DNA from 4 places in the Pseudomonas sp. AC229 genome. Region 2 is predicted to be linked to each of the others. Evidence: predicted binding sites of a transcription regulator. Region 2 holds the regulator's gene; each other region holds the start of a gene.

Evidence for each region. Region 2 encodes FliA, which starts transcription of late flagellar genes. Its sites were predicted from a motif close to CTAAAGTTTNNNNNNNNNNNGCCGNTAA; they were not measured.
Region 1: motA (flagellar motor stator protein MotA) is a predicted target of FliA. The motif match lies at 1,831-1,858, and genes of this name have one in related genera.
Region 3: flgM (flagellar biosynthesis anti-sigma factor FlgM) is a predicted target of FliA. The motif match lies at 1,587-1,614, and genes of this name have one in related genera.
Region 4: AC0IW7_RS06925 (methyl-accepting chemotaxis protein) is a predicted target of FliA. The motif match lies at 1,976-2,003, and genes of this name have one in related genera.

The regions. Positions count from the first base shown of each region.
Region 1 is NZ_CEEDHK010000004.1:87,772-93,650, reverse strand. Features, by position in the region: gene AC0IW7_RS07020 (rhodanese-like domain-containing protein) at 1-224, opposite strand, end outside; gene AC0IW7_RS07015 (HDOD domain-containing protein) at 274-1,794, opposite strand; gene motA (flagellar motor stator protein MotA) at 1,925-2,776, shown strand; gene motB (flagellar motor protein MotB) at 2,780-3,841, shown strand; gene rsgA (small ribosomal subunit biogenesis GTPase RsgA) at 3,890-4,921, opposite strand; gene orn (oligoribonuclease) at 5,074-5,619, shown strand.
Region 2 is NZ_CEEDHK010000003.1:208,540-214,418, forward strand. Features, by position in the region: gene flhA (flagellar biosynthesis protein FlhA) at 1-1,709, shown strand, start outside; gene flhF (flagellar biosynthesis protein FlhF) at 1,725-3,056, shown strand; gene fleN (flagellar synthesis regulator FleN) at 3,171-4,001, shown strand; gene fliA (RNA polymerase sigma factor FliA) at 3,998-4,744, shown strand; gene AC0IW7_RS05860 (chemotaxis response regulator CheY) at 4,829-5,203, shown strand; gene AC0IW7_RS05865 (protein phosphatase CheZ) at 5,223-5,879, shown strand, end outside.
Region 3 is NZ_CEEDHK010000015.1:40,162-46,040, reverse strand. Features, by position in the region: gene AC0IW7_RS19970 (chemotaxis protein CheV) at 1-664, opposite strand, end outside; gene flgA (flagellar basal body P-ring formation chaperone FlgA) at 746-1,504, shown strand; gene flgM (flagellar biosynthesis anti-sigma factor FlgM) at 1,653-1,991, shown strand; gene AC0IW7_RS19955 (flagella synthesis protein FlgN) at 2,048-2,518, shown strand; gene AC0IW7_RS19950 (flagellar brake protein) at 2,620-3,363, shown strand; gene AC0IW7_RS19945 (MFS transporter) at 3,421-4,728, opposite strand; gene AC0IW7_RS19940 (glutamine synthetase family protein) at 4,789-5,879, opposite strand, start outside.
Region 4 is NZ_CEEDHK010000004.1:71,308-77,186, forward strand. Features, by position in the region: gene AC0IW7_RS06925 (methyl-accepting chemotaxis protein) at 13-1,947, opposite strand; gene AC0IW7_RS06930 (adenylosuccinate synthase) at 2,111-3,403, opposite strand; gene AC0IW7_RS06935 (ATP phosphoribosyltransferase regulatory subunit) at 3,454-4,641, opposite strand; gene AC0IW7_RS06940 (DUF2065 domain-containing protein) at 4,674-4,859, opposite strand; gene hflC (protease modulator HflC) at 4,970-5,839, opposite strand; gene hflK (FtsH protease activity modulator HflK) at 5,839-5,879, opposite strand, start outside.

The DNA of each region.
Region 1 (5,879 bases), on a different contig from region 2:
TCGGCGAACAGCGCTTGCAGCTGCGCGGGTTCTGGCAGCAGGCCTGGCGCGGGTGGTTGGCCAAGTTGCGTGCGTTTGGGGTCGACGAAGCGCGCGCCCGGAATGTGCCCTTGGGCGTAGCGGGCGGCGCTGGTGAGGTCGACCAGAATCAGCTCGGGAGCATTCAGGCGCGAGGCGAGTTCAGCGGGTTCGATGACCAGCGGCAAACCAGTGAAGGCAGACATGCATGGCCTCCGGGCCAAATGAATAAGGGGGCAAATTGTAGCGGAAAGGTTAGCGCCCGCGTTTGGCAAAGCTGGCCAGGGCGCGCTCGATGCATTGCGATATTTTGCCAAACGCCTGCACGCACGGTTCGCTCAGTGGCGTGCCTTGCTGGTCGACCACCAGAATCATGACCACCTTGCCGTTGTTGGCCAGCGAGCGCAGCAGGGTGTGCTCGCCGGGAAACAGGGCTTTCAAGGTGCCGGGCAACAAGGCCGAGAATTGCGCGATGTTGTCCGGGCTCAGGCGCAGTTGCCCCGGTTGTGACAGCAAGCGTTTGAGCACTTGGCTCTGCGTGGCATCGAGAGTCAGCGCTTGCGCTTCTTTCGGCAGGCCGACGATCTGTTGCGTCACCAGGCGCGTTTGCGTTTTATCAGCCAACAACACCAGCGCACGGCTCATGCCGCAAGCGTCCAGCGCGTCGCGAATGCAGGCGGTCAGTTGCAGCAGGTTGGCGAAGGCGCTCGGTTCGCGCAGCAGCTCGCGGCAGTATTGTTGCCACGCGGGGGAGGTGTCCTTCGGCGGCGGCGCGGGTTCAGCTATGGCTTGCAGGTGACGGGCATTCCACGGCCAAAGCAGGGCATGAGCCGGGTGCCATAAATCGGTTCCGGGAAATTGCCGCGCACTGGTGACTGCTTGTTGGTGCGTCAGTTGCTGCAGGTCTGCCAGCGGCAGCTGCAAATAAAGCGCAGTGATGCGCTGCCAGCGCAGGCTGTGCGGGCACTCCCAGGCTTGGTGGGAGCTCAGCGCTAAAGCATTGGCGAATAAAATGGTGTTGCCCGGATGCGTCAGCCAACGCGACAGCGCCGGGTCGGCGTCGAGTAATTGTTGCTGGTGCAGCGGCTCTTCATTATTGCGCGCGATGTGCAGCGCTTTCGCCAGCAGGCGGCGATCGGTCGCGAGCAGGCGATACGCCTGGATGATCCATTCCGGCAGGCGCCACTGCTCAGCGAGTGCCAGGCAGAGCGTCGGTAGCGTGACGCCGAACAGTTCGCGCTCGACCTTGTGGGTCGGCTCGCCCTTGCCGAGCACCCGCTGTTCCCATTTATCCACCAGCCCGGGATGCGCCGCAGCCAACGGCCAGAGTGGCGACAGAAAGAGCAGACTGCTCCAGTGAATTTCCTGCCACAGCCGTGCCAGGCGATTGGCAAACAAACCGCTGGCCTGCTGCGAAGCATGCTGACTGATGAGCTGGATTTGTCGCAGTGCCTTGGGGATTTTTTCCTCGGCAATCACCGGCAACATATTTAGAAGGTCTTCGGTGCGCTTCAAACCCAGGCGCGTGATGGCTATTTCGAGACTCTCCGCCGGCTCGCTCAAGCTGTTGTTGCTGCGGTTGGCTTCACGCAAAACCAACAGGGCAAGCGAGGGGCTCGCTTCGATCACATTGGCGACATCGCGCAACGAACTGCTGCTATTGAGCAGGGAACGCCGAACCCGTTCATGGGTCGTCGCCAGTATTGGCAGACGCACATTGTCGAGGTGCTTAAGCCAGGTTTTCAGGCTTGATGGTACGGGTGGCAAGGTCGGCATGTTGTTGTGAGCCCATTGGCTTTTAACCTTAACTGGCTATAGTCTGGCGTATAAGTTCCGATAATTAGAAGGGGTGATTTTTATGCCCTTCTCATTGGCTGCGTCTTCCTGACTTTCTAAGTAATCCTCTATGGCAAAAATCATCGGCATCATTGTTGTGTTCGCTTCGGTACTGGGCGGGTACATTTTGTCCCACGGCAAGATCGCGGCGCTTATTCAGCCTTTCGAGGTGATGATCATTGGCGGCGCGGCACTGGGTGCATTTCTCCAAGCCAACCCCGGCAGCACGTTCATGTCAGTGTTCAAAAAAGCACTGAAAATGTTCGGCAACCGCTTCACCCACGCGTTCTATCTTGAAGTGTTGAGCATGCTCTACGAGATCCTCAACAAAAGCCGCCGCGAAGGCATGATGGCCATCGAGGCCGACGTCGAAGACCCCGCCGCCAGTGCCATTTTCAGCAAATACCCAGGCCTGCTCAAAGACGCCGGCATGACTGCTTTTGTCTGCGACTACTTGCGCATCATGTCGTCCGGCAACATGGCCCCGCATGAACTTGAAGGCCTGTTCGACATGGAACTGGGCAGCCTTAAAGAAGAACTCGAACACAACTCCCACGCCGTAACCCGTATCGCCGACGGCTTGCCCGGTTTCGGTATCGTGGCAGCGGTACTCGGTATCGTGGTGACCATGGCCCTGTTGGGGCAGGTCGAGCAATCGGCCTTGGGCCAACACGTGGGCGCGGCGCTGGTGGGTACGTTCCTCGGTATTCTCGCGGCCTATGGCTTCTTCGGGCCATTGGCCACTTGCCTTGAGCACGATGCCAAGGAAGAGCTGAACGTGTACGAAGCCATCAAGGCTTCTTTGGTTGCATCGGCCTCGGGCATGCCGCCGTCGTTGGCGGTGGAGTTCGGTCGTAAGGTGTTGTTCCCGGCGCATCGACCCAGTTTCAGCGAGCTGGAACAAGCGATTCGCGGTCGCTGATAGATGGACAACAACCAACCCATCATCGTTAAGCGCGTCAAGAAATTTGCCGCCGGCCACCACGGTGGCGCATGGAAAATTGCGTTCGCGGACTTCGCCGTTGCCATGATGGCGTTCTTCCTGGTGCTGTGGCTGATGTCCTCTGCCACGCCGGAGCAGAAGAAGGCCATCTCCGGTTATTTCCAGGACCCCGTCGGTTTTAGTGAAAGCGCCAGCCCCTATGTGATTGACCTGGGCGGCACGCCAACGCCGGCGCCGGACAAAACGCTCAATCCCGACGTGAAAGACGCCAAGGCCGCCACCGACACCGCGTCCGATACCGAAAGCGATATTTCTCCGAGCGAAACGCAAGCGGAAAACATCGCCGAAAAACTGGAAAAAGAGCGCCTGGAACTGCTGCTGCAAGAACTGCAAAACAAGGTTAACGAGAACCCGCAGTTGCAGCGCTTCAAGGATCAGATCCTGTTCGAGATCACCCAGGACGGATTGCGTATTCAGATCATGGACGCCGCCAATCGCCCGATGTTCGACAGCGGCAGCGCCCGTTTGCAAACGTACTTCGAGGACATCCTCATCGCCATGGCGGACACCATCAAGGCGGTGCCCAACAAGATCAGCGTCAGCGGCCACACCGATGCCAAACCGTTTGTAGGTCGTGGTGATTACGGCAACTGGGAGCTGTCGGCCGAGCGCGCCAACGCGGCGCGGCGCACGTTGGTGGCAGGCAGTTACCCGGAAGAGCAAATCGCCCGCGTGGTCGGCTACGCCTCCTCGGCGCTGTTTGATCGCGAAGACCCGATGAACCCGGTGAATCGTCGGATCGACATCATCGTGCTGACCAAAAAGGCTCAGCGCGCTATTGAAGGCGAGCAGGGCGGTGAAGAGGGTGAGGCGCCGCCAGTCGAAGGCGCTCCGGCCGCACCCGGCGCAGCGCCGGCGCCAGGCGCCTCTCCCGCGCCAACCGGAACCGCGCCCGGCGCGCAAACCTCGCCAGAGCAATTTCGCGAAAAGCTCAACGTGTTTGATAACGGTGCCTTGCGCGTGGATCAGGCGCGCGAGAACTGAGTGCCGAGTCCAACGTAAAAGGCCGCGTATCGACGCGGCCTTTTAGTTTCAGTAATCCGACTCGGGAAGAGTCGAGAGGATGTGCCGGTAGCTCGCCATTCGCTGCGGCTGAATGCGCCCGTCTTCAAGCGCTTTGAGCAGTGCGCAGCCCGGTTCGCGGTCGTGCTTGCAGTCGCGGAAGCGGCATTGGCCTAGCAAGTCGTGGAACTCGATAAAGCCGGCTTCGACGTCATCGCGGCTGACATGCACCAAACCAAATTCGCGAATGCCCGGGGAGTCGATCAACTCGCCGCCGTTGGGGAAGTGGAACAAGCGCGCCGTGGTCGTGGTGTGCGTGCCCTTGCCAGTCAGCTCGGACAGCGGGCCGACGCGGGTGTCGACTTCCGGCAGCAAGCTGTTGACCAGCGACGACTTGCCCACGCCCGACTGCCCCACAAACACGCTCACATGTCCATCCAGCTCAGCCTGCAACAGCTGCATGCCGTTGCCGTGATGGGCGGAGACTTCCAGCAGCGGGTAGCCCAACTGCCGATATACGCCGAGCAGCGCGTTGAGCGCTACGGCGTTTTTGTCATCGATCAGGTCGGCTTTGTTGAGCAGCAGCAACGGCCGGATGCCGGCGTGTTCGGCTGCTACTAAATAGCGGTCGATGAGGTTGGCGTGAGGTTCGGGTAGCGGCGCGAAGACGATAACGATCAGGTCGACGTTAGCGGCCACGGGCTTCAGCTGACCGCGGGTGTCGGGCCGGCACAGTTCGGTGTGACGGGGCAATTGCGCCACGATCACGCCGATGCCTTGGTTGCCCGCGCGCCACACCACTTGGTCGCCGGTCACCAGCGTTGGCAGGTTGGCCCGTAGGTGGCAGCGGAAAACCTGTCCGGCCAATTCGCCGTCACGCGCCTCGACTTCAACTTGCACGCCGAAGTGCGCAATCACCAGGCCCACCTGCTCGGGGCCGAGATCGCCGCCTTCCAGTGCCTCCAGTGATTGCGACTCCCGCTTGGCGGCGCGGGCGGCGCGCTCGCCTTGAATCTTCTCGATGCGCCAATTTTGACGACGGTTGAGCTGGCGTTTGGCCATGGGACTTCCGATTAAATAAGCAACAAATTGGCGAGCGCGAGCTGCGCTGCCTGCAACGATGCAGATGGCCGGCGAGTTTAGCACGCCGCCCGAGATCGCCGCCGCGCGCCATGGCTGAGCTAAACTGGGCAGCTACGCAGAGGAGCCGCACCATGCAAAACCCGCAGAATCTTATTTGGATCGACCTGGAAATGACCGGCCTGGATCCTGAAACCGACGTAATCATTGAAATGGCCACCATCGTCACCGACAGCAACCTCAACGTGCTGGCCGAAGGGCCGGTGATTGCGGTGCATCAGAGTGATGAAACCTTGGCGGCCATGGACGAATGGTGCACCCGCACCCACGGCGAAAGCGGCCTGACCCAGCGCGTGCGCGACAGCAAAATCAGCGCCCAGGAAGCCGAAGCCCAGACCATCGCGTTTTTGGAGCAGTGGGTACCCAAAGGCAAGTCGCCCATCTGCGGCAACAGCATCGGCCAGGACCGCCGCTTCCTCTACCGCTACATGCCGAACCTGGAAGCGTACTTTCACTACCGCTACCTCGACGTGTCGACCCTGAAAGAGTTGGTGGTTCGCTGGGCGCCGCAGATTCGTGATGGCTTCAGCAAAAAGGGCAGCCACTTGGCGCTAGACGACATCTACGACTCGATTGCCGAGCTGAAGTACTACCGCGAGCATTTTATTAAGCAGTTTTGATGCACTTGGACTCACCTCGTCATTCCCGCGTAGGCGGGAATCCAGCGTCGTTCAGGCATTCATCGCCCGTTCCGGCATTCTGGGTCCCCGCTTTCGCGAAGACGACGGGGGGGCTGATACTAGGTGGCCCAGCCGCTCCTCCAGAAACCAAACTGCGCAGCTAGGGACTTACACCGTCATTCCCGCGTAGGCGGGAATCCAGAGTCGTTCAGGCATTCATCGCCCGTTCCGGCATTCTGGGTCCCCGCTTTCGCGAGAAC
Region 2 (5,879 bases):
ACTTCGTCGTAGTGACCAAGGGTGCCGGCCGTATCTCCGAGGTGAGCGCGCGCTTCACCCTCGACGCCATGCCCGGCAAGCAAATGGCGATTGACGCCGACCTCAACGCTGGCCTGATCGATCAGGCGCAAGCCAAGCTGCGCCGCAGCGAAGTATCGCAAGAGGCCGACTTCTACGGCTCCATGGACGGTGCGAGCAAGTTCGTACGCGGTGACGCCGTTGCCGGTCTGCTGATTCTGTTTATTAACCTGATCGGCGGCATGGCCATCGGTATCGTCCAGCACGACCTGAGTTTTGGCGACGCCGGCCGCATCTACACCTTGCTGACTATCGGTGACGGTCTGGTGGCGCAGATTCCATCGCTGCTGCTGTCCACCGCTGCCGCGATCATGGTGACCCGTGTTTCCAGCTCGGAAGACATGGGCCAGCAAGTGACCCGGCAAATGTTCGCTTCACCGAAAGCCTTGGGCGTGGCGGCCGGGCTGATCATCGCCATGGGCCTGGTGCCCGGCATGCCGCATTTCTCGTTCCTCAGCTTCGGCCTGGTTGCCGCTGCCGGCGCTTACTGGATCGCCAACAAACAACGCAAAGCCAAAGTCGCCGAAGTGGCGGAAGTGCAGCGCCAACAGGAACTGCTGCCAGCCCAGCGCGCCCAGGAAGTGAAAGAACTCGGTTGGGACGACGTAACGCCGGTGGACATGGTGGGCCTGGAAGTTGGTTATCGCCTGATTCCGCTGGTAGACCGCAACCAAGGCGGCCAACTGCTGGCGCGGATCAAGGGTGTGCGTAAAAAACTGTCGCAAGAGATGGGCTTTTTGATGCCCTCGGTGCACATCCGCGACAACCTCGATTTGCAGCCCAACGCCTACCGTTTGACGCTCATGGGCGTAAGCCTGGCCGAAGCCGAGATCTACCCGGATCGCGAGTTGGCGATCAACCCTGGCCAGGTGTTCGGCACGCTCAACGGCGTGGCCGCCAAAGATCCGGCGTTCGGCCTGGAAGCGGTGTGGATCGACCAGTTCCAGCGCGATCAGGCGCAGTCCCTGGGTTACACCGTGGTAGACGCCAGCACCGTGGTCGCCACGCACCTTAACCAGGTGCTGCACAAACACGCCCATGAACTGCTCGGCCACGAGGAAGTGCAGCAGTTGCTGCAATTGCTGGCCAAGGGCTCGCCAAAACTGGCGGAAGAACTGGTGCCGGGCGTGGTTTCGCTGTCGACCCTGCTCAAGGTGTTGCAGTCGTTGCTGCAAGAGCAGGTGCCGGTGCGGGATATCCGCTCCATCGCCGAAGCGATCAGCAACGTGAAGAGTCAAGATCCCGCCGCCATGGTGGCAGCGGTGCGCGTCGCGCTGTCGCGCTCAATCGTGCAAGGCATTGTGGGACTAGAGCCGGAGCTGCCTGTGATCACCTTGGAACCCAGGTTGGAACAGATATTGCTCAATAGCCTACAGAAGGCCGGTCAAGGCTCCGAGGATGGCATTCTCCTGGAGCCGAGCATGGCCGAGAAGCTGCAGCGTTCCCTGGTGGACGCCGCGCAACGCCAGGAAATGCTCGGCAAGCCAGCGATTCTGCTGGTAGCCGGTCCGGTTCGGGCGATGCTCTCGCGGTTCGCACGGTTGGCAGTACCGACCATGCACGTGTTGGCGTACCAGGAAATCCCAGACAACAAGCAGGTCACCATCGTTGCCACGGTGGGTCAGAACTGAACTGAGGCTTAGGTCATGCAAGTTAAACGCTTTTTCGCCGCCGATATGCGTCAAGTCATGAAGTTGGTTCGCGATGAGCTGGGCGCCGATGCGTCCATCATCGGCACGCGCCGTGTCGCCGGAGGCGTGGAATTGACCGCTGCCCTGGACTACCAGGCGCCGGTGATTCCTGCACGCCAGCCGAACCCTGAGCTTGAGAACGAGCTGCGTCGCACGCAGTCGATGCTGGTGTCGGCGCAAGCCGATCTGGCCACCCGCGTGGCCGGCGAAAAGATGAAAGACGGTCAGTTGTTCGCCAATGAATCCATCGTGGCGCCAGAACTGCCGGCTTCGTTCGTGCGCCCTGAGCGTCCGAAACCAGCTGCCGCGCCTGCGCCGGAACCTGCGAAGGCGGTGGCAACCGACCAACGCAGCCTTGATGCCATGCGTTTCGAATTGAACGGCCTGCGCGAGTTGATCGAAGTGCAACTGGGCTCGATGGCCTGGGGTCAGATGCAAAGTCGCCGTCCGCAACAGGCTGCGCTGTGGCGTCGTCTGCAACGCATGGGCTTGCCGGCAGAGTTGTCGCGCGTGCTGCTGGAGCGGGTGTCTGCAGTGTCCGAGCAACGTCAGGCCTGGCGCATGATTCTCGCCCACCTGGCCCACGCCATCAAAACGCCAAAAGTCGAGCCGCTGGAAGAGGGCGGTGTGATCGCGCTGGTTGGCCCGGCTGGTATGGGTAAAACCACTACACTGGCAAAAATGGCGGCGCGTTATGTTTTGAAATACGGCGCGCAACACGTGGCGCTGGTGAGCATGGACAGTTACCGCATCGGTGCTCAGGAACAACTGAAAACCTTGGGCCGCATTCTTAATGTGTCAGTGACCCAGGTGGACCCCGGCACCTCGTTGACCCAAGCGCTGGAACCATTGGCGCGCAAACGTGTGGTGCTGATCGATACCGCTGGCTTGCCGGGCAATGATCCGGCGCTGCACATGCAGTTGGAAACCTTGGCGGGTCGTGGGGTCAAATCGAAAAATTATCTGGTTCTGGCCGCTACCAGCCAGAGCCAAGTGCTCAAGGCGGCCTACCATAGCTATAAGCGTTGCGGTCTGAGTGGCTGTATTCTTACCAAGGCCGATGAAGCGACCAGTTTGGGCGAGGTTTTAAGTCTGGCTATAAGCCAGCATCTACCGGTAGCCTATCTGGCAGACGGTCCGCGCATTCCAGATGATCTGCACGTTCCACGCAGTCATCAGTTGGTGAGTCGCGCCGTGAGTTTGCAGGCGCCTCAGGAGCCCAGTGAAGACGCCATGGCCGACATGTTCGCCGGGCTGTACCAGAACCCGGCGCGTCGCGCAGGCTGATTCGCTGTAGAGCAAAGCAGTAACGAAATTTAGTCGTTCAGGTGGGCCCGGTGCCGGGCCTGAACGTAATCAGCCAAGTGGCCTCAGTCGAGCTAGACAAGGTGTGTAGATAACATGGGTATGCATCCCGTACAGGTGATCGCGGTGACTGGCGGCAAGGGTGGCGTCGGCAAGACCAATGTATCGGTCAATCTTTCCCTGGCCCTGGCTGACCTCGGTCGGCGTGTGATGCTAATGGACGCCGACCTCGGCTTGGCCAACGTCGACGTGCTGTTGGGCCTGTCGGCCAAGCGCACCCTGGCCGACGTCATCAGTGGCGAATGCGAACTGCGCGACGTGCTGCTGCAAGGGCCGGGCGGCATCCGCATCGTGCCGGCAGCCTCCGGCACGCAAAGCATGGTGCAGCTCACGCCCATGCAACACGCTGGCCTGATTCAGGCGTTCAGCGACATCAGTGACAACCTCGATGTATTGGTGATCGACACCGCCGCCGGTATCGGCGATGCGGTGGTGAGCTTTGTGCGCGCGGCCCAGGAAGTGGTTGTGGTGGTGTGCGATGAGCCCACCTCGATCACCGACGCCTACGCCCTGATCAAACTGCTGAACCGCGACCACGGCATGAGCCGTTTCCGCGTGCTGGCCAATATGGCGCACAGCCCACAGGAAGGTCGCAACCTCTTTGCTAAGCTGACCAAAGTGACTGATCGTTTCCTCGACGTCGCCTTGCAATACGTCGGCGCTGTGCCTTACGACGAGTCGGTACGCAAGGCGGTACAGAAGCAACGCGCAGTTTATGAGGCCTTCCCTCGCTCCAAGTGCGCGCTGGCATTCAAGGCCATCGCGCAGAAGGTCGACACCTGGCCGTTACCAGCCAATCCGCGCGGGCACCTGGAGTTCTTCGTGGAGCGTCTGGTCCAGCAACCGCTTGCTGATACGGCCGTATGACATCAGGCAATGGGCTCCGTATGTATAGCAAGGCACAGGCGCAGGACTCCCAGCACCAGTTGATCGAGCGTTACGCGCCTCTGGTCAAACGCATCGCGTACCACTTGCTGGCACGTCTGCCGGCAAGTGTGCAGGTGGAAGATCTGATCCAGGCCGGCATGATCGGTCTGCTTGAAGCGTCAAAGAAATACGACTCCAGCAAAGGCGCCAGTTTTGAAACTTTCGCCGGCATTCGCATACGTGGATCTATGCTGGATGAAGTGCGCAAGGGCGATTGGGCACCGCGTTCGGTGCACCGCAACAGTCGCATGGTCAGTGACGCAATCCGAAAAATTGAAGCCCGAACGGGTAGAGACGCTAAAGATCAAGAAGTTGCGGCCGAACTCCAATTGAGTCTCGAGGATTACTACGGCATTCTTGGCGACACTTTGGGCAGCCGCTTGTTCAGTTTCGACGACCTTCTTCAGGACGGCGAGCACACAGGTCTGCGTGAAGACGCTGGCATTACCCACTTCGAGCCTTCGCGCGATCTGGAAGATGAACGCTTCCAATCGGCATTGGCGGCGGCCATCTCTGGACTGCCTGAACGTGAACAGTTGGTGTTGTCGCTGTATTACGACGAAGAACTGAATCTCAAGGAAATTGGCGAAGTGCTGGGGGTCAGCGAATCGCGGGTCAGCCAGTTGCATAGCCAGTGTGCCGCTCGTTTGCGTGCACGCTTGAGCGAGTGGCGCGCTAGCTGAGCGGCACTGCCAGTTTCTCGATTCAACGCGCATCCAGGTGCTGGGTGCGTTTAGGACTGTACGGAGGTCGACTTGGACAAAAACATGAAAATCCTCATCGTTGACGACTTCTCAACGATGCGACGGATCATCAAGAACCTCTTGCGTGACTTGGGATTCACCAACACCGCTGAGGCTGATGACGGAACCACCGCTTTACCCATGCTGCAAAGCGGCAGCTTCGACTTTCTCGTCACTGACTGGAACATGCCGGGAATGACCGGTATCGACCTGTTGCGTGCGGTTCGCGCCGATGACCGTCTCAAGCACCTGCCGGTGCTGATGGTGACTGCCGAAGCCAAGCGCGATCAGATTATCGAAGCGGCGCAGGCCGGGGTGAATGGCTACGTAGTGAAGCCGTTCACAGCTCAAGTGCTGAAAGAGAAGATCGAAAAAATCTTCGAGCGTGTTAACGGCTGATCCCGGCCGTGGGGGCAATATGGCGCACGACGATCTACCCATGGGCGACCTTGAGTCGTCCCTAAAATCCAATGCCCGCGAGCTCGTTGAGAGCCTTGAAAAAGGTAATTTTGGCGAAGCGGTGCAGCTCATCCATGAGCTCAACAAAGTGCGCGACCGTGGTCTTTACCACGAAGTGGGAAAACTGACGCGTGAGCTGCACAACGCCATCGTCAACTTCCAACTTGACCCACGCGTGCCACACGCCAAGGAAGTGTCGCAAATCACCGACGCCACCGAACGCCTGAACTATGTCGTGACGATGACCGAGAAAGCGGCCAATCGCACCATGGATCTGGTGGAGCAGAGTGCGCCGCTGGTTAACGACCTCAACGATGAAGCCACTGCGCTGGGCGCCGACTGGGGTCGCTTTATGCGCCGCGAGTTGGGTGCCGAAGCCTTCCGCGAATTGGCCAAGCGCATCGAACTGTTTCTCGCCCGAAGCGAACGTGACAGCAGCAAATTGTCGGGGCATCTCAACGACATTCTGCTCGCCCAGGATTACCAGGACCTCACCGGTCAGGTGATCAAGCGCGTGACGCAACTGGTTACCGAAGTGGAAAGCAACCTGCTGAAACTGGTGCTTATGGCCAGCCAAGTGGACCGTTTCGCAGGTATCGAGCACGACCATGCCGTG
Region 3 (5,879 bases), on a different contig from region 2:
CCAACTTGCGCAGAAATTCCAGGGCCTGGCGGCCATCGTTGAGCGCTGTCACTTCAACACCCACCGACTGCAGACAACGGGTGACCTGCTTTCGTGCCACTGACGAGTCGTCAACGATCAGCACGTGCTTGGTCACCGCCTTGCCTTGAGTCTCGACGTCGATCACCCCAGCGGTGATGGCTTCCGAAATAGGCGCCACCTCGGCGAGGATTTTCTCCACGTCGATGATTTCCACCAGTTGCTGGTCCAGGTGGGTCACTGCCGTTAGGTAGTGATCGCGCCCAGTGCCCTTGGGTGGCGGATGGATTTCTTCCCAGTTCATGTTGACGATGCGTTCAACCGAGCGCACCAGAAAGCCCTGAACCTTGGTGTTGTATTCGGTGATGATGACGAAGCTGCTGTCCAGATCCGCCAGGCCCGCACGGCCGGTGGCCATGGACAGGTCAAGAATGGGAATGGTACCGCCGCGAATATTGGCCACCCCGCGAACCACCGGGCTGGATTTGGGCATGATCGTGAGCTTGGGGCACTGCAGCACCTCCTTCACTTTGAACACGTTGATGCCGTACAACTGTTTGCTGTCCAGGCGGAATAACAACAGCTCCAGTCGGTTTTGCCCCACCAACTGCGTACGCTGGTTAACCGAGTCCATCACTCCGGCCATACCCTGCCCCTCATTAATATGTTGACCACCGTGCCCCCGCTTAGCCTAGCAGCCGGCACGGGCTTTGCTTTGTAGCTGAGCATGAAACTGAAAACGCCACTTTCTCGACGCTTCTCTTTCCGGCCACTGCGGGCAGCCGGATCATGGCTGGCTTTGCTGGCGCTTGGCCACATTAACAGTGCGGCCGCTGACCTGACATTACCTGAACAACTTATCGGCGCAAGCCAAGGCTTTCTTGAGGTCACGGTTCAGGACTATTTAGAGCGTAGCGAAATCCAGGCGCGGCAAGAGATTCAAATTAATCGACTCGACCCGCGGTTGCAGCTGCCGTTATGCGATGAAGACTTGAGCGCGTCACTCGAAAGCCCGGCGCAGCCCGTTGGTCGGGTGACGGTGCGGATTCGCTGCGAGGGCTCCACGCCCTGGACAGTTTTCGTGCCCGCGCAGGTCAAGCTGTACCGCAAGGTGGTCATCGCGATTCGGCCGCTAAAGCGCGGTGTACAACTCAGCGAGGCAGATGTGGCGCTGGTGGAGCGGGACGTGGGTTTGCTGACGCAGGGTTATATGACCGACATGGGCCAGGTACTGGGCACCACCCTGACGCGTGGGGTGATGACCGATCAAGTGCTGGCGCCGGTGACCATCGAACAAGCCAAGGCAGTGAGCAAAAGCGATCAAGTGGTGATCAGCGCCAAAAAAGGCGGCATCAATGTACGCATGCAAGGCGAAGCGCTTTCTGACGGCGTGTTGGGCGAGCAAATTCGCGTGCGCAATCTCAGCTCCAAGCGGGTTGTGAAAGCGCGGGTGGTAGGGCCAGGGCAAGTGGAAGTTGGCATGTAGCTGGATTTTTACGGGCAATTCGCTGTCCGTTTTCATACACTGGCGCCCAGCTGGACGCAGCGAAAAGTCGGTGAAAAAAATCCTAAAGTTTCTTCAACCAGCGCCGACAAGCTAGGCAAGCGTCCAAACACCGTAGAGGTTTTGCATCATGGTTATCGATATCAACCGGCTCAACAATGCCGCCGCGTCCACCAGCACTGGGCGTACCAACGCGTCCCAAACTGGCCGGAGCACCGATACCGCGAGCGCCACACAACCCGCCGCGCCAGCTAACGCTGCCGAACAAAGCACCGCCAAAACCGGTGAGTCGGTTCAGCTCAGCCAACAAGCTCAGCAGCTGCAAAAAGTTACTGACAAACTTAGTGAGCAACCGATTGTCGACAAAGAACGTGTGGCTCGCCTGAAACAGGCTGTGGCCGACGGCAGCTACCAAGTCGACAGCAAACGCGTAGCCAGTAAACTGCTCGATTTCGAATCCCAGCGTTAACCCGTCAGCGGGCGACTCTGGGGGTGTTGTTGGACGCCTAACTCCGAGAGTTCGCCATGCACGATACGACCCTGCTGCACCTGTTCAACGAAGACATCGGCACCGCCTCTCAGTTACTTGAACTGATCGACGCCGAATTCCAAGCCCTCACCGACCGCGACCTGCCTCGTCTGGAAAGCATTCTGGCCGACAAGCAACCCCTGCTCGCGGTGCTCGGCCAACACGGCGCCGAACGCAACAAACTCCTCACCTCCCTCTCACTGCAACCCGACCAAAGCGGCCTTAACGCCGTGGCCGAACAGTCGCCCGTGGGCGCTGAATTGCTGGCACGTGGTGCCGAGCTCAGTGCGCTGCTGGAACGCTGCCAGGCCGCCAACACGCGCAACGGCCGCTTGATTCGAGTGAACCAGGCCTCGGTCGGCGGCATGCTCGGCATTCTGCGCGGTAACGCCGACACGCCAGGGCTCTATGACAGTCGCGGTGGTGCCGCTAGAATCGGCCAGCAGCGCCCGCTCAGTCAGGCCTGACGAACTAATAACAAGGGGCAAGGGACGTACCGGCAGAATGCCAGTATGCTAGAACCCAACCTGGGTCGTGCCACCGTATTTTGCTCGGAGAATTCTGGACCGTGTCCAACCCCTTCGCCGCGGGTGATGGCCCGCAACCACCGAAAGTCCTGAAAGCTCCGCTGGAAGTTTTCGCGGCGTTGCGCCCATTGGAAGAACACCGCGACCCGCTGATCATCACCTTTCACGAGCGCTCGCAGCGCTTCCAGACGTTCATCATTCAGATCAACCGTGAACGTGGCGTGGTGGCGCTGGACGAAATGGTGCCCAACGATGGCGAACGTTTTCTGAAAGCCGGTGAGAGCTTTCGCATCGAAGGTTTCCACGACGGCGTGCGCATCGCTTGGGAATACACCCAACAGATTCAAGTCGGGCAGCTCGAAGGCTCCAACTGCTATTGGTGCCCGATGCCGACCGAAGTGCTCTATCACCAACGTCGCAACGCCTACCGCGCCCCGCTCAAGCAAGCGCAAGCGGTGAATATCGAACTGAGCGGCGACCGCCTGAAAAGCCCCATCAAAGGTCATCTGCTCGACATCTCTGCCACCGGTTGCAAGCTGCGCTTTTCCGGCGATGCCAGCAAAGGGCTGCAATCTGGCCAGGTGTACGAACGCCTGGTTGCGCAGCTGCCATTCGGCGCGATGACCACGGCCGTGGAATTGCGCCACTTGGTGTATGACGAAAAGCTCGACATGACGTTCGCCGGCATGCGCTTCCACCGCATGAACGGGCTGGAGCAACGTCAAATCGACCGCTTCGTGTACCAACTGCAACGCGAAGCCCGTCGCGACGACATTGACGACTGATACCCGCACAAACAAAAACGCCACCCGACGAGGTGGCGTTTTTGTTTGTGGCAAACGTCAGGTCGACTTGGTGTCTGCTGGGTCGTCCACGTCTGGCGGCGTCTGGGTTTGCATCTGGTCGTGGACGATCTGCTCGTCAACGCGCGGGTCCAGGGCCGCCACCAGTGGCGAGCTGGTCATGTTATCGGGCATGGACATGTGATGCAGGGGCGCGTCGTCTACCTGATGCAGATTGGTCACCGCATCCGGGCGGATGCGCAGCACCAGCACGGCAGCACAAAAGCACACGAAGGCGAACAGCATGTTCGGCCCGAACTGGCGCATAAGCCCGCCCGCCACCAACGGCCCAACGCAAGCGCCAATGCCAAAGGTCACCAACAAGATCGCCGTCAGCGACACCCGCCGCTCCGCCTCGACGTGGTCGTTGGAAAACGCCACCGCCAGTGGATACAGGCTGAACTGCAACACGCTCAAGGCGAAGCCAATCGGCAGCAACACGTCCAGCGAGACACTGGGCATTACCGCCAACGGCAACGCCGCCAGTACCAGCAGCAAGGCGCAGCCGCGAATCAGCACCGCGCGGTTGTGGCGATCAGACAACCACCCCAACGGCCACTGCACCACCAGCGCGGCGAACACACAGCAACCCATAAACAAACCGACCTGCTCGTTGCTCAGGCCTTGCCGCGCGGCATACAACGGCGCCAAGCCGTAAAACGAGCCGATGATCAGCCCCGACACCAACGTGGTCTGCAACGATTGCGGCACGCGCTCGATAAAAAAGCGCGGCTCCAGCGGTGCCGGGCGCATTGGCGCAGGGTGAATTTTGCGCGTAATGGCCACCGGCACCAGGCACAGCGAGAAACACAGCGCCACCAGAATCAACAGCTCAAGCCCCAGCGCCGGGTGAACAATCAGCACCAACTGGCCGAGCACCAACCCCAGGTACGACGCAATCATGTAGCCCGAAAACACCAACCCGCGCTGACTGGCTTCGGCCTGCTCGTTGAGCCAGCTTTCGATGACCATGTACTGACACATCATGCCCACGCCGACGATGGCCCGCAGTACCGTCCAGGCCGGCAGCCAATCGAGCAGACCATGGCCCAACACCGCAGCCGTGACGATGCCGGCGCACGACACATACGCGCGAATATGGCCGACGCGGGCGATCAGCCGGTGGCCAATTTTGCCGCCGAGCACCAGGCCGAAGTAATACGCCGCCATCAAGGCGCCGACCCACAGCGAGTCGACTTTATCGGCGGCCAGGCGCAGGCCCAGGTAGGTGCTCAACAAACCCGAGCCAATCAGCATCAGCAGGCTGGCGAAGTAAAGCGCTCGAAAAGACTTCCAGATTCGACGCATCGGCTTTCCGAACGGCTCCTTGAATAGAGGCCGGACCCCAGCGGTCCGGCACGGTGACGCTTACGCTTGGGCTGCCAACACGCGGCGTTCCCACGGGGTGATTTCGTCGTAGAAGCTGGTGAGCTCCAACGTCTTGGTAGCAATGTAGCCGTCAATGAACTCATTGCCGAATAGCTCGCGCGCCAAGGTGCTGCGTTGCAGACGGTCTATCGCAGCGTGCATCGTAGACGGCAGCCGCAAGGCATCGGGCACCTCGAACTCGCCCTGAATGGCCTCGCTCGGCTGGAGGTGCTGTTCGATGCCGTACAAGCCCGCCGCCAAGCTCGCCGCCAGGGCCAGATAGGGATTGGCGTCGGCACCCGGCAGGCGATTCTCCACCCGCCGCGCCGCCGGCGAGCTGGCCGGAATGCGCAGGCCGGCGGCGCGGTTGTCGTGCGACCAGCAGGCGTTGTTCGGCGATGCATACGGATGAAACAAGCGCTGGTAGGAATTCACGTTCGGTGCGAACAGCAAAGTGAAATCCGCCAGGGCCGCTTGCTGCCCGGCAATGAACTGATAGAAAGCGGGCGTCGCTTCGCCATGTTCGTCGCTGAAAATATTCTGCCCACTGCCCTGCTCTACCACGCTCTGATGGATATGCATCGAACTGCCCGGCGTATGGGCCAGCGGCTTGGCCATGCACACCACGATCACGCCGTGCTTGAGCGCCACCTCCTTCAGCAGATGTTTAAACAGGAAGGTTTGGTCGGCCAGCAGCAGCGGATCGCCGTGCAGCAGATTGATCTCGAATTGGCTGACGCCCATCTCGTGCATAAAGGTGTCGCGCGGCAAACCCAGGGCCGCCATGCAGCGATACACCTCGTTGAAAAACGGCCGCAAGCCGTTGTTCGACGACACGCCAAAAGCCGAGCAGCCATCCTCCCGACGACCATCCAACCCAAGCGGAGGCTGAAACGCTTGCTGCGGATCGGCATTGGCCGCGAATACGAAAAACTCCAGTTCGGTGGCGACCACCGGCGAGAGACCGCGCGCGGCGTAATTGCTCAGCACACGCTTGAGCAGCCCGCGCGTGGAAAGGCCGGAGCTGCTGCCGTCCAACTCATCGGCATCACAAATGGCCAGCGCGCGGGGCACGTCGCTCCAGGGCAGAC
Region 4 (5,879 bases), on a different contig from region 2:
ACGCAGGCGCCGTTAAACGCGGAACTGACCCAGGCTGGATTTCAACCGCGAAGCCAACCCATCCAGCACACGACCGCTCGCCGCTGTCGCCGCACCCGCTTCCGCAGCGCGCTGCGCTTCAGCGTGGATAACTTCCACGCGCCCCCTTACGGCATCGGCGCCCTCAGCTTGATGCGCGGCCGCCTGAGTGGCCGCCTTGATTGCGGCATGAACGTCATCCACCGCCGCCTGCACCGACAACTGCAACCGCTCGCTATCACGCAACGCAGCCAAACCTTCATTGGCCTGCTGACCCGCACGACCAATCACCGACACCGCCTCACGTGCACCTTGCTGAAGAGCAGTGATATGCGACTGGATATCACCCGTGGACTGCTGCGTCTTACTGGCCAGCGCGCGCACCTCGTCCGCCACCACAGCGAAGCCGCGACCGGTCTCGCCCGCACGCGCCGCTTCGATTGCCGCGTTGAGCGCCAACAGGTTGGTTTGCTCGGCGATGCCATGAATGACGGTCAACACCATCTCGATCTGCTCACTCTGGCGAGCCAAGCGCTCGATGACTGCCGAACCGGCATCAACGCGCGACACCAGCTCTTCAATCAAGGCGCCGACTTTCGTGGCGATTACGGCGTTCTCGTTGGCGTCTTGACGAATCGACACCACGCGCTGCAAGGCCGCCTGCATAGCGCGACTTTCAGCCTGCGCATCTCCAGCCATCACCGCCAACGCCTCGAGACTGCCCGCCACTTCATCACGCTGGCGCTCAGCCGCCGCTTCGGCCGCAACACTGCGAGTGGCCAGACCTTTGATTTCCACACCGGTACTCACTGCGACCTCACCCGCCTCACGCACGATCGGCTGCAATTTCTCGACGAAGCGATTTACGGCAATGGCCATGTCGCCGATTTCGTCGCGACTGGTGACTTCAATGCGACGAGTCAAATCGCCCTCGCCGGCCGCCAGATCGTTCAGCGCGGCGATCTGCAGATGCAGCTTGCTCACCACCCGCCGTCCCAGCACGATCGCCAGCGTCAGCAGTACGCACAAGCCCACCAACGCCAGGCCCAAACCGATCCGCCATTTCAGCGTGGCTGCCGATTGCTGAACGGAGGTGCGAGCGCCTTCGGCCATACCGGCCGTTTCGGTTTGTGCCGCTTTCAGCCGCGCAGTCAAAGCGGCGGTACTTTCAGTAGCAGCGCCGGACAAGCTGTCGGCGACCAGCTGATCGCCACTGGCAATCAGCGCGGAGAAGCGCTTGTCGAGCGCCACCAGCTGCTGCTCGACCGAAGACGTGGAAACGCCCATGAGCACTTTGCCGATTTCCACGCCGTTAGGGCTGATGGGCGCTTCGATTAGGTATACAGATTTGTCGTTACGGGCGGCGTTGAGCACCTTGTCCAGCGCCCGCTCACCCTCGCCTTTTTCCATCAGCGCTTTGATCAGCGGATTTTCTCGGTTGAGGTAGCGAGTCAGATGCTGACCTTGCGCATCGTCGTATACAACGAACAGCACGTTCGGATTGCGCTGCGCACGCCGAGCGAATTCGGAGAGTGCCGGGCCGTCGTTGTCCCACATCGCACGGGGCGCCACAGCCGCCAACAGCTGCGCCATGTCGTTGGCTGAGTCCTTGAGGTTCTGTTCGAGCGCAGCGCGCATTTGCGCTTGCTCTTCTTTAAGGCGCCCGGACAAACCGGCGGCCAGGCGCTCGCGGGTGCGTGTAGATAAGGTGCCCAGGCCCGAAGACAGTTCGCGCCCCGCCTCCTCCAATTCGGACTCAAGCCGCTGGGTGTCCGAACCCAGGCGCGTGCCCAGATCGACCTCCAGCGCACCGACCGTGCTCCGAGTTAGTGCAACGGCCACCAGGACCTGCACCAGCAGTGCAATTCCGAGTGCAATGAAGACCGGGCGCAGCAAGCGGCTACGCAAGAGAGAAACGATGGCTGACACGACAAACCTCCAATATCCGTCACCTGATGTGACGGCAACTGCTGGGATAACTTGAGCACAGCAAGGGCCATGCCGCTACACCTGACCAGACGCTCAGAAACGAAAAAGGGCCGCCAATTGGCGACCCTTTTTCGTTAACCGTCGTAAGCGACGGCGCTAGCCCTTAGGCGAACGGGTGACGCAATACGATGGTTTCGTTGCGGTCCGGGCCGGTGGAGATGATGTCGATCGGCGCGCCGACCAACTCTTCCACGCGCTTGATATAGGCGCGGGCATTAGCCGGCAACTCATCCAAGCTCTTGGCGCCCAGCGTCGACTCGCTCCAGCCCGGCACTTCTTCGTACACCGGCTCCAGGCCGATGTAGCTGTCAGCGTCAGTCGGGGCGTCGATCACCGCGCCGTTTTCGTTTTTGTAACCCACGCAGATGCGGATGGTTTCAAGACCGTCGAGCACGTCCAGCTTGGTCAGGCACAGGCCCGAGATGCTGTTGATTTCGATGGCACGACGCAGGATGACGGCGTCGAACCAGCCGCAACGACGGGCACGGCCGGTGGTGGCGCCGAACTCGTGGCCACGCTTGGCAAGGAACGCACCGACATCGTCGAACAGCTCGGTCGGGAACGGACCCGAGCCAACGCGCGTGGTGTAGGCCTTGGTGATACCGAGGATGTAATCGAGGTACATCGGACCAAAACCCGAACCGGTCGCGATGCCGCCGGCGGTGGTGTTGGAGCTGGTGACGTAGGGGTAGGTGCCGTGGTCGATGTCGAGCAACGAACCCTGGGCGCCTTCGAACATGATGTCTTTGCCGTCGCGGCGCATGTCGTGCAATACGGACGTCACGTCAGCCATCATCGGCTTCAGCAGCTCGGCGTATTCCATGCACTCATCCAGGGTTTTCTGGAAGTCGATGGCCGGCTCTTTGTAGTAATTCACCAGCACGAAGTTGTGATAGTCCAGCAACTCGCCGAGCTTGGCGGCAAAACGCTCGCGGTGGAACAGGTCACCTACGCGCAGACCACGACGGGCCACTTTGTCTTCGTATGCCGGGCCGATGCCGCGACCGGTAGTGCCGATTTTGGCTTCGCCACGGGCGCGCTCACGGGCCTGATCCAGCGCCACGTGGTACGACAGGATCAGCGGGCAGGCCGGGCTGATGCGCAGGCGATCACGCACCGGAACACCCTTCTCTTCCAGCTTGATGATTTCGCGCATCAGGGCGTCAGGTGCAACCACCACGCCGTTGCCGATCAGGCACTGAACGCCGTCACGCAGCACACCCGACGGGATCAGGTGCAAGACGGTTTTTTCGCCGTTGATCACCAGGGTATGACCTGCGTTGTGACCACCCTGGTAGCGAACGACCGCAGCCGCGTGTTCAGTCAGCAGATCAACGATCTTGCCTTTGCCCTCATCACCCCATTGGGTGCCCAGGACGACGACATTCTTACCCATAACACTTGTCCTCTTCGAAGCTTGATGCCGGCAGCAGCCGGCGGAAATCTTTAAACAGCTAACGGCTCAACCTGCCAGCGCCCATCAGCGAGCACTAACTGGCGATCACAGCCCGCCTCGCGCGCGGCAGAAACGTCCTGCCCCGGCAGCGCCTGCACAACGCGCGTGTTTTGCCCGCGCAACTGGCGAACTGCCTTCCATAGATACAAGTCGTGATTGTCTGGCGCCCAAACCCCGGCCTCTGGCTCGTCGAGCTGCATGGAGCCTAGCGTTACCAGGGTTTTCAGGTCGGTCGAAAAACCGGTGGCCGGACGAGCGCGACCGAAGTCAGCGCCGATGTCATCGTAACGGCCGCCTTGCGCGATGGACTGGCCAACACCGGGAACGAACGCGGCGAACACCACACCGGTGTGATAGTGGTAGCCGCGCAACTCGCCGAGGTCAAAGTACAGCGGCACTTCGGGGTAGCGGCGTTCAAGCGTGTCGGCAATGGCGATCAACTCGTCCAGCGCCAGATGCACGTCTTCAGGCGCCTCGACCAGGCAGGCTTGAGCCAGGTCCAGCACTTCGCGCTCGCCGCACAACTCGGCAAGGGCACGCAGCATTTTCTGCAATTCGGTGGGCACGTGCTCAGTGAGCGAAGCCACTTCATCGACGGCTTTTCGCTGCAGCGCATCGAACAGCTGCTGCTCGACTTCGCCAGAAAGACCCGCCGCGCGGGCAAGCCCCCGGTAGATGCCGACATGACCAAGGTCGATATGCACGTCAGGAACGGCGGCAAGCTCGAGCATTTCCAGGAGCAGGCTGATGACTTCCACGTCACTGGCCGGGCTGGCATCGCCGTACAGCTCGGCGCCCAGTTGAATCGGGCTGCGCGAGGTTGTCAGCGCGCGCGGCTGAGCATGCAGCACGCTGCCGGCGTAGCACAGACGGTTCGGGCCTTCGCGACGCAACGTATGCGCATCGATGCGAGCCACTTGCGGCGTGATGTCAGCGCGAAAACCCATCTGCCGACCGGTTTGCGGATCGATCACCTTGAAGGTGCGCAAATCCAGATCCTGGCCCGCGCCGGTGAGCAGCGATTCCAGGTATTCAATATGTGGAGTGACGACGAACTCATAGCCCCAGCGCTGGAACAGATCCAGTACCTGGCGGCGGGCCGCCTCAATGCGCGCCGCTTCCGGCGGCAGTACTTCCTCGATGCCATCTGGCAGCAGCCAGCGGTCTACCGTTGCCATTTCGCCATTCCCCTCGTTGCGGGCGGCAGCCATTAATGAAGCCAGTAAAGGAGGACTGTACCCAGCAACATGCTGGCAAGCCCGATTAGACGTAAGTGACGATCAGGCAGCTGCAACAGCTGCATAAATGTCTCACGCCAACCTCGTGGATATAGGAACGGCAGGATGCCTTCCAGCACCAGCACTAAACACAACGCGATGCCGAGTTCCTGCCACATGGTTCCCACAGACGCAAAAAAGCCGGGAATTTCCCGGCTGACCAATCATAACACGTTTCCCTGACGGGTCACCCCGACGGACGACTAGCGTCCGCCGGAAGCGACTGACATCAAGGTTTCGATTTCTCCAAATAGCGGAAGAAATCGCTGCTTGGATCAAGGACCAATACGTCACGCTTGTCAGCAAAGCTTTCACGATAAGCGCGAAGACTGCGGTAGAAGCCGTAGAACTCTTGGTCCATGCCGTAGGCTTTCGCGTAGATCGCAGACGCTTTTGCATCGCCGTCACCGCGCATTTCTTCCGCCTCGCGATAGGCTTCAGCCAGGATCACACGCTTCTGACGGTCGGCATCGGCACGGATACCTTCTGCCAGCTCCTTGCCTTTAGCGCGGTGCTCGCGCGCTTCGCGCTCACGCTCCGAACTCATACGGTCGAATACGCTGCGGTTAACTTCCTTGGGCAGGTCGATTGCCTTGACGCGAACGTCGACAACTTCGATACCCAACTCCTTCTGCGCAGCCTTATTGAGGGTCGCAGTCACGTCAGCCATTAGCGCATCACGCTCGCCCGACACCGACTCGTGCAGGGTGCGCTTACCGAACTGGTCGCGCAGCGAAGCTTCAAGACGGCGCGACAAACGCTCGTCGGCAATCAACTTGATTCCGGACGTAGCGGTGTAGAAACGCTCAGCATCGAGCACACGCCATTTGGCATAGGCATCGACCATCAGCGCTTTCTTTTCCAGCGTGAGGAAACGCGAAGTGGAGGAGTCCAGCGTCATCAGCCGCGCATCAAATTTGCGCACCTGGTTAACGTACGGAATCTTCACATGAAGGCCAGGCGGCACATCGGTCTGAACGATGCGACCAAACTGCAGCATCACCGCACGCTCGGTTTGCGCCACGATATAGAAGCAATTCCAGCCAACCAGCACAGCGACAATGGCGACGATCAGGACAGCCAGTGATTTATTGCTCATCAGCGAGTCTCCCTTGTCCGCAGATCACGCTGTTGCAAAT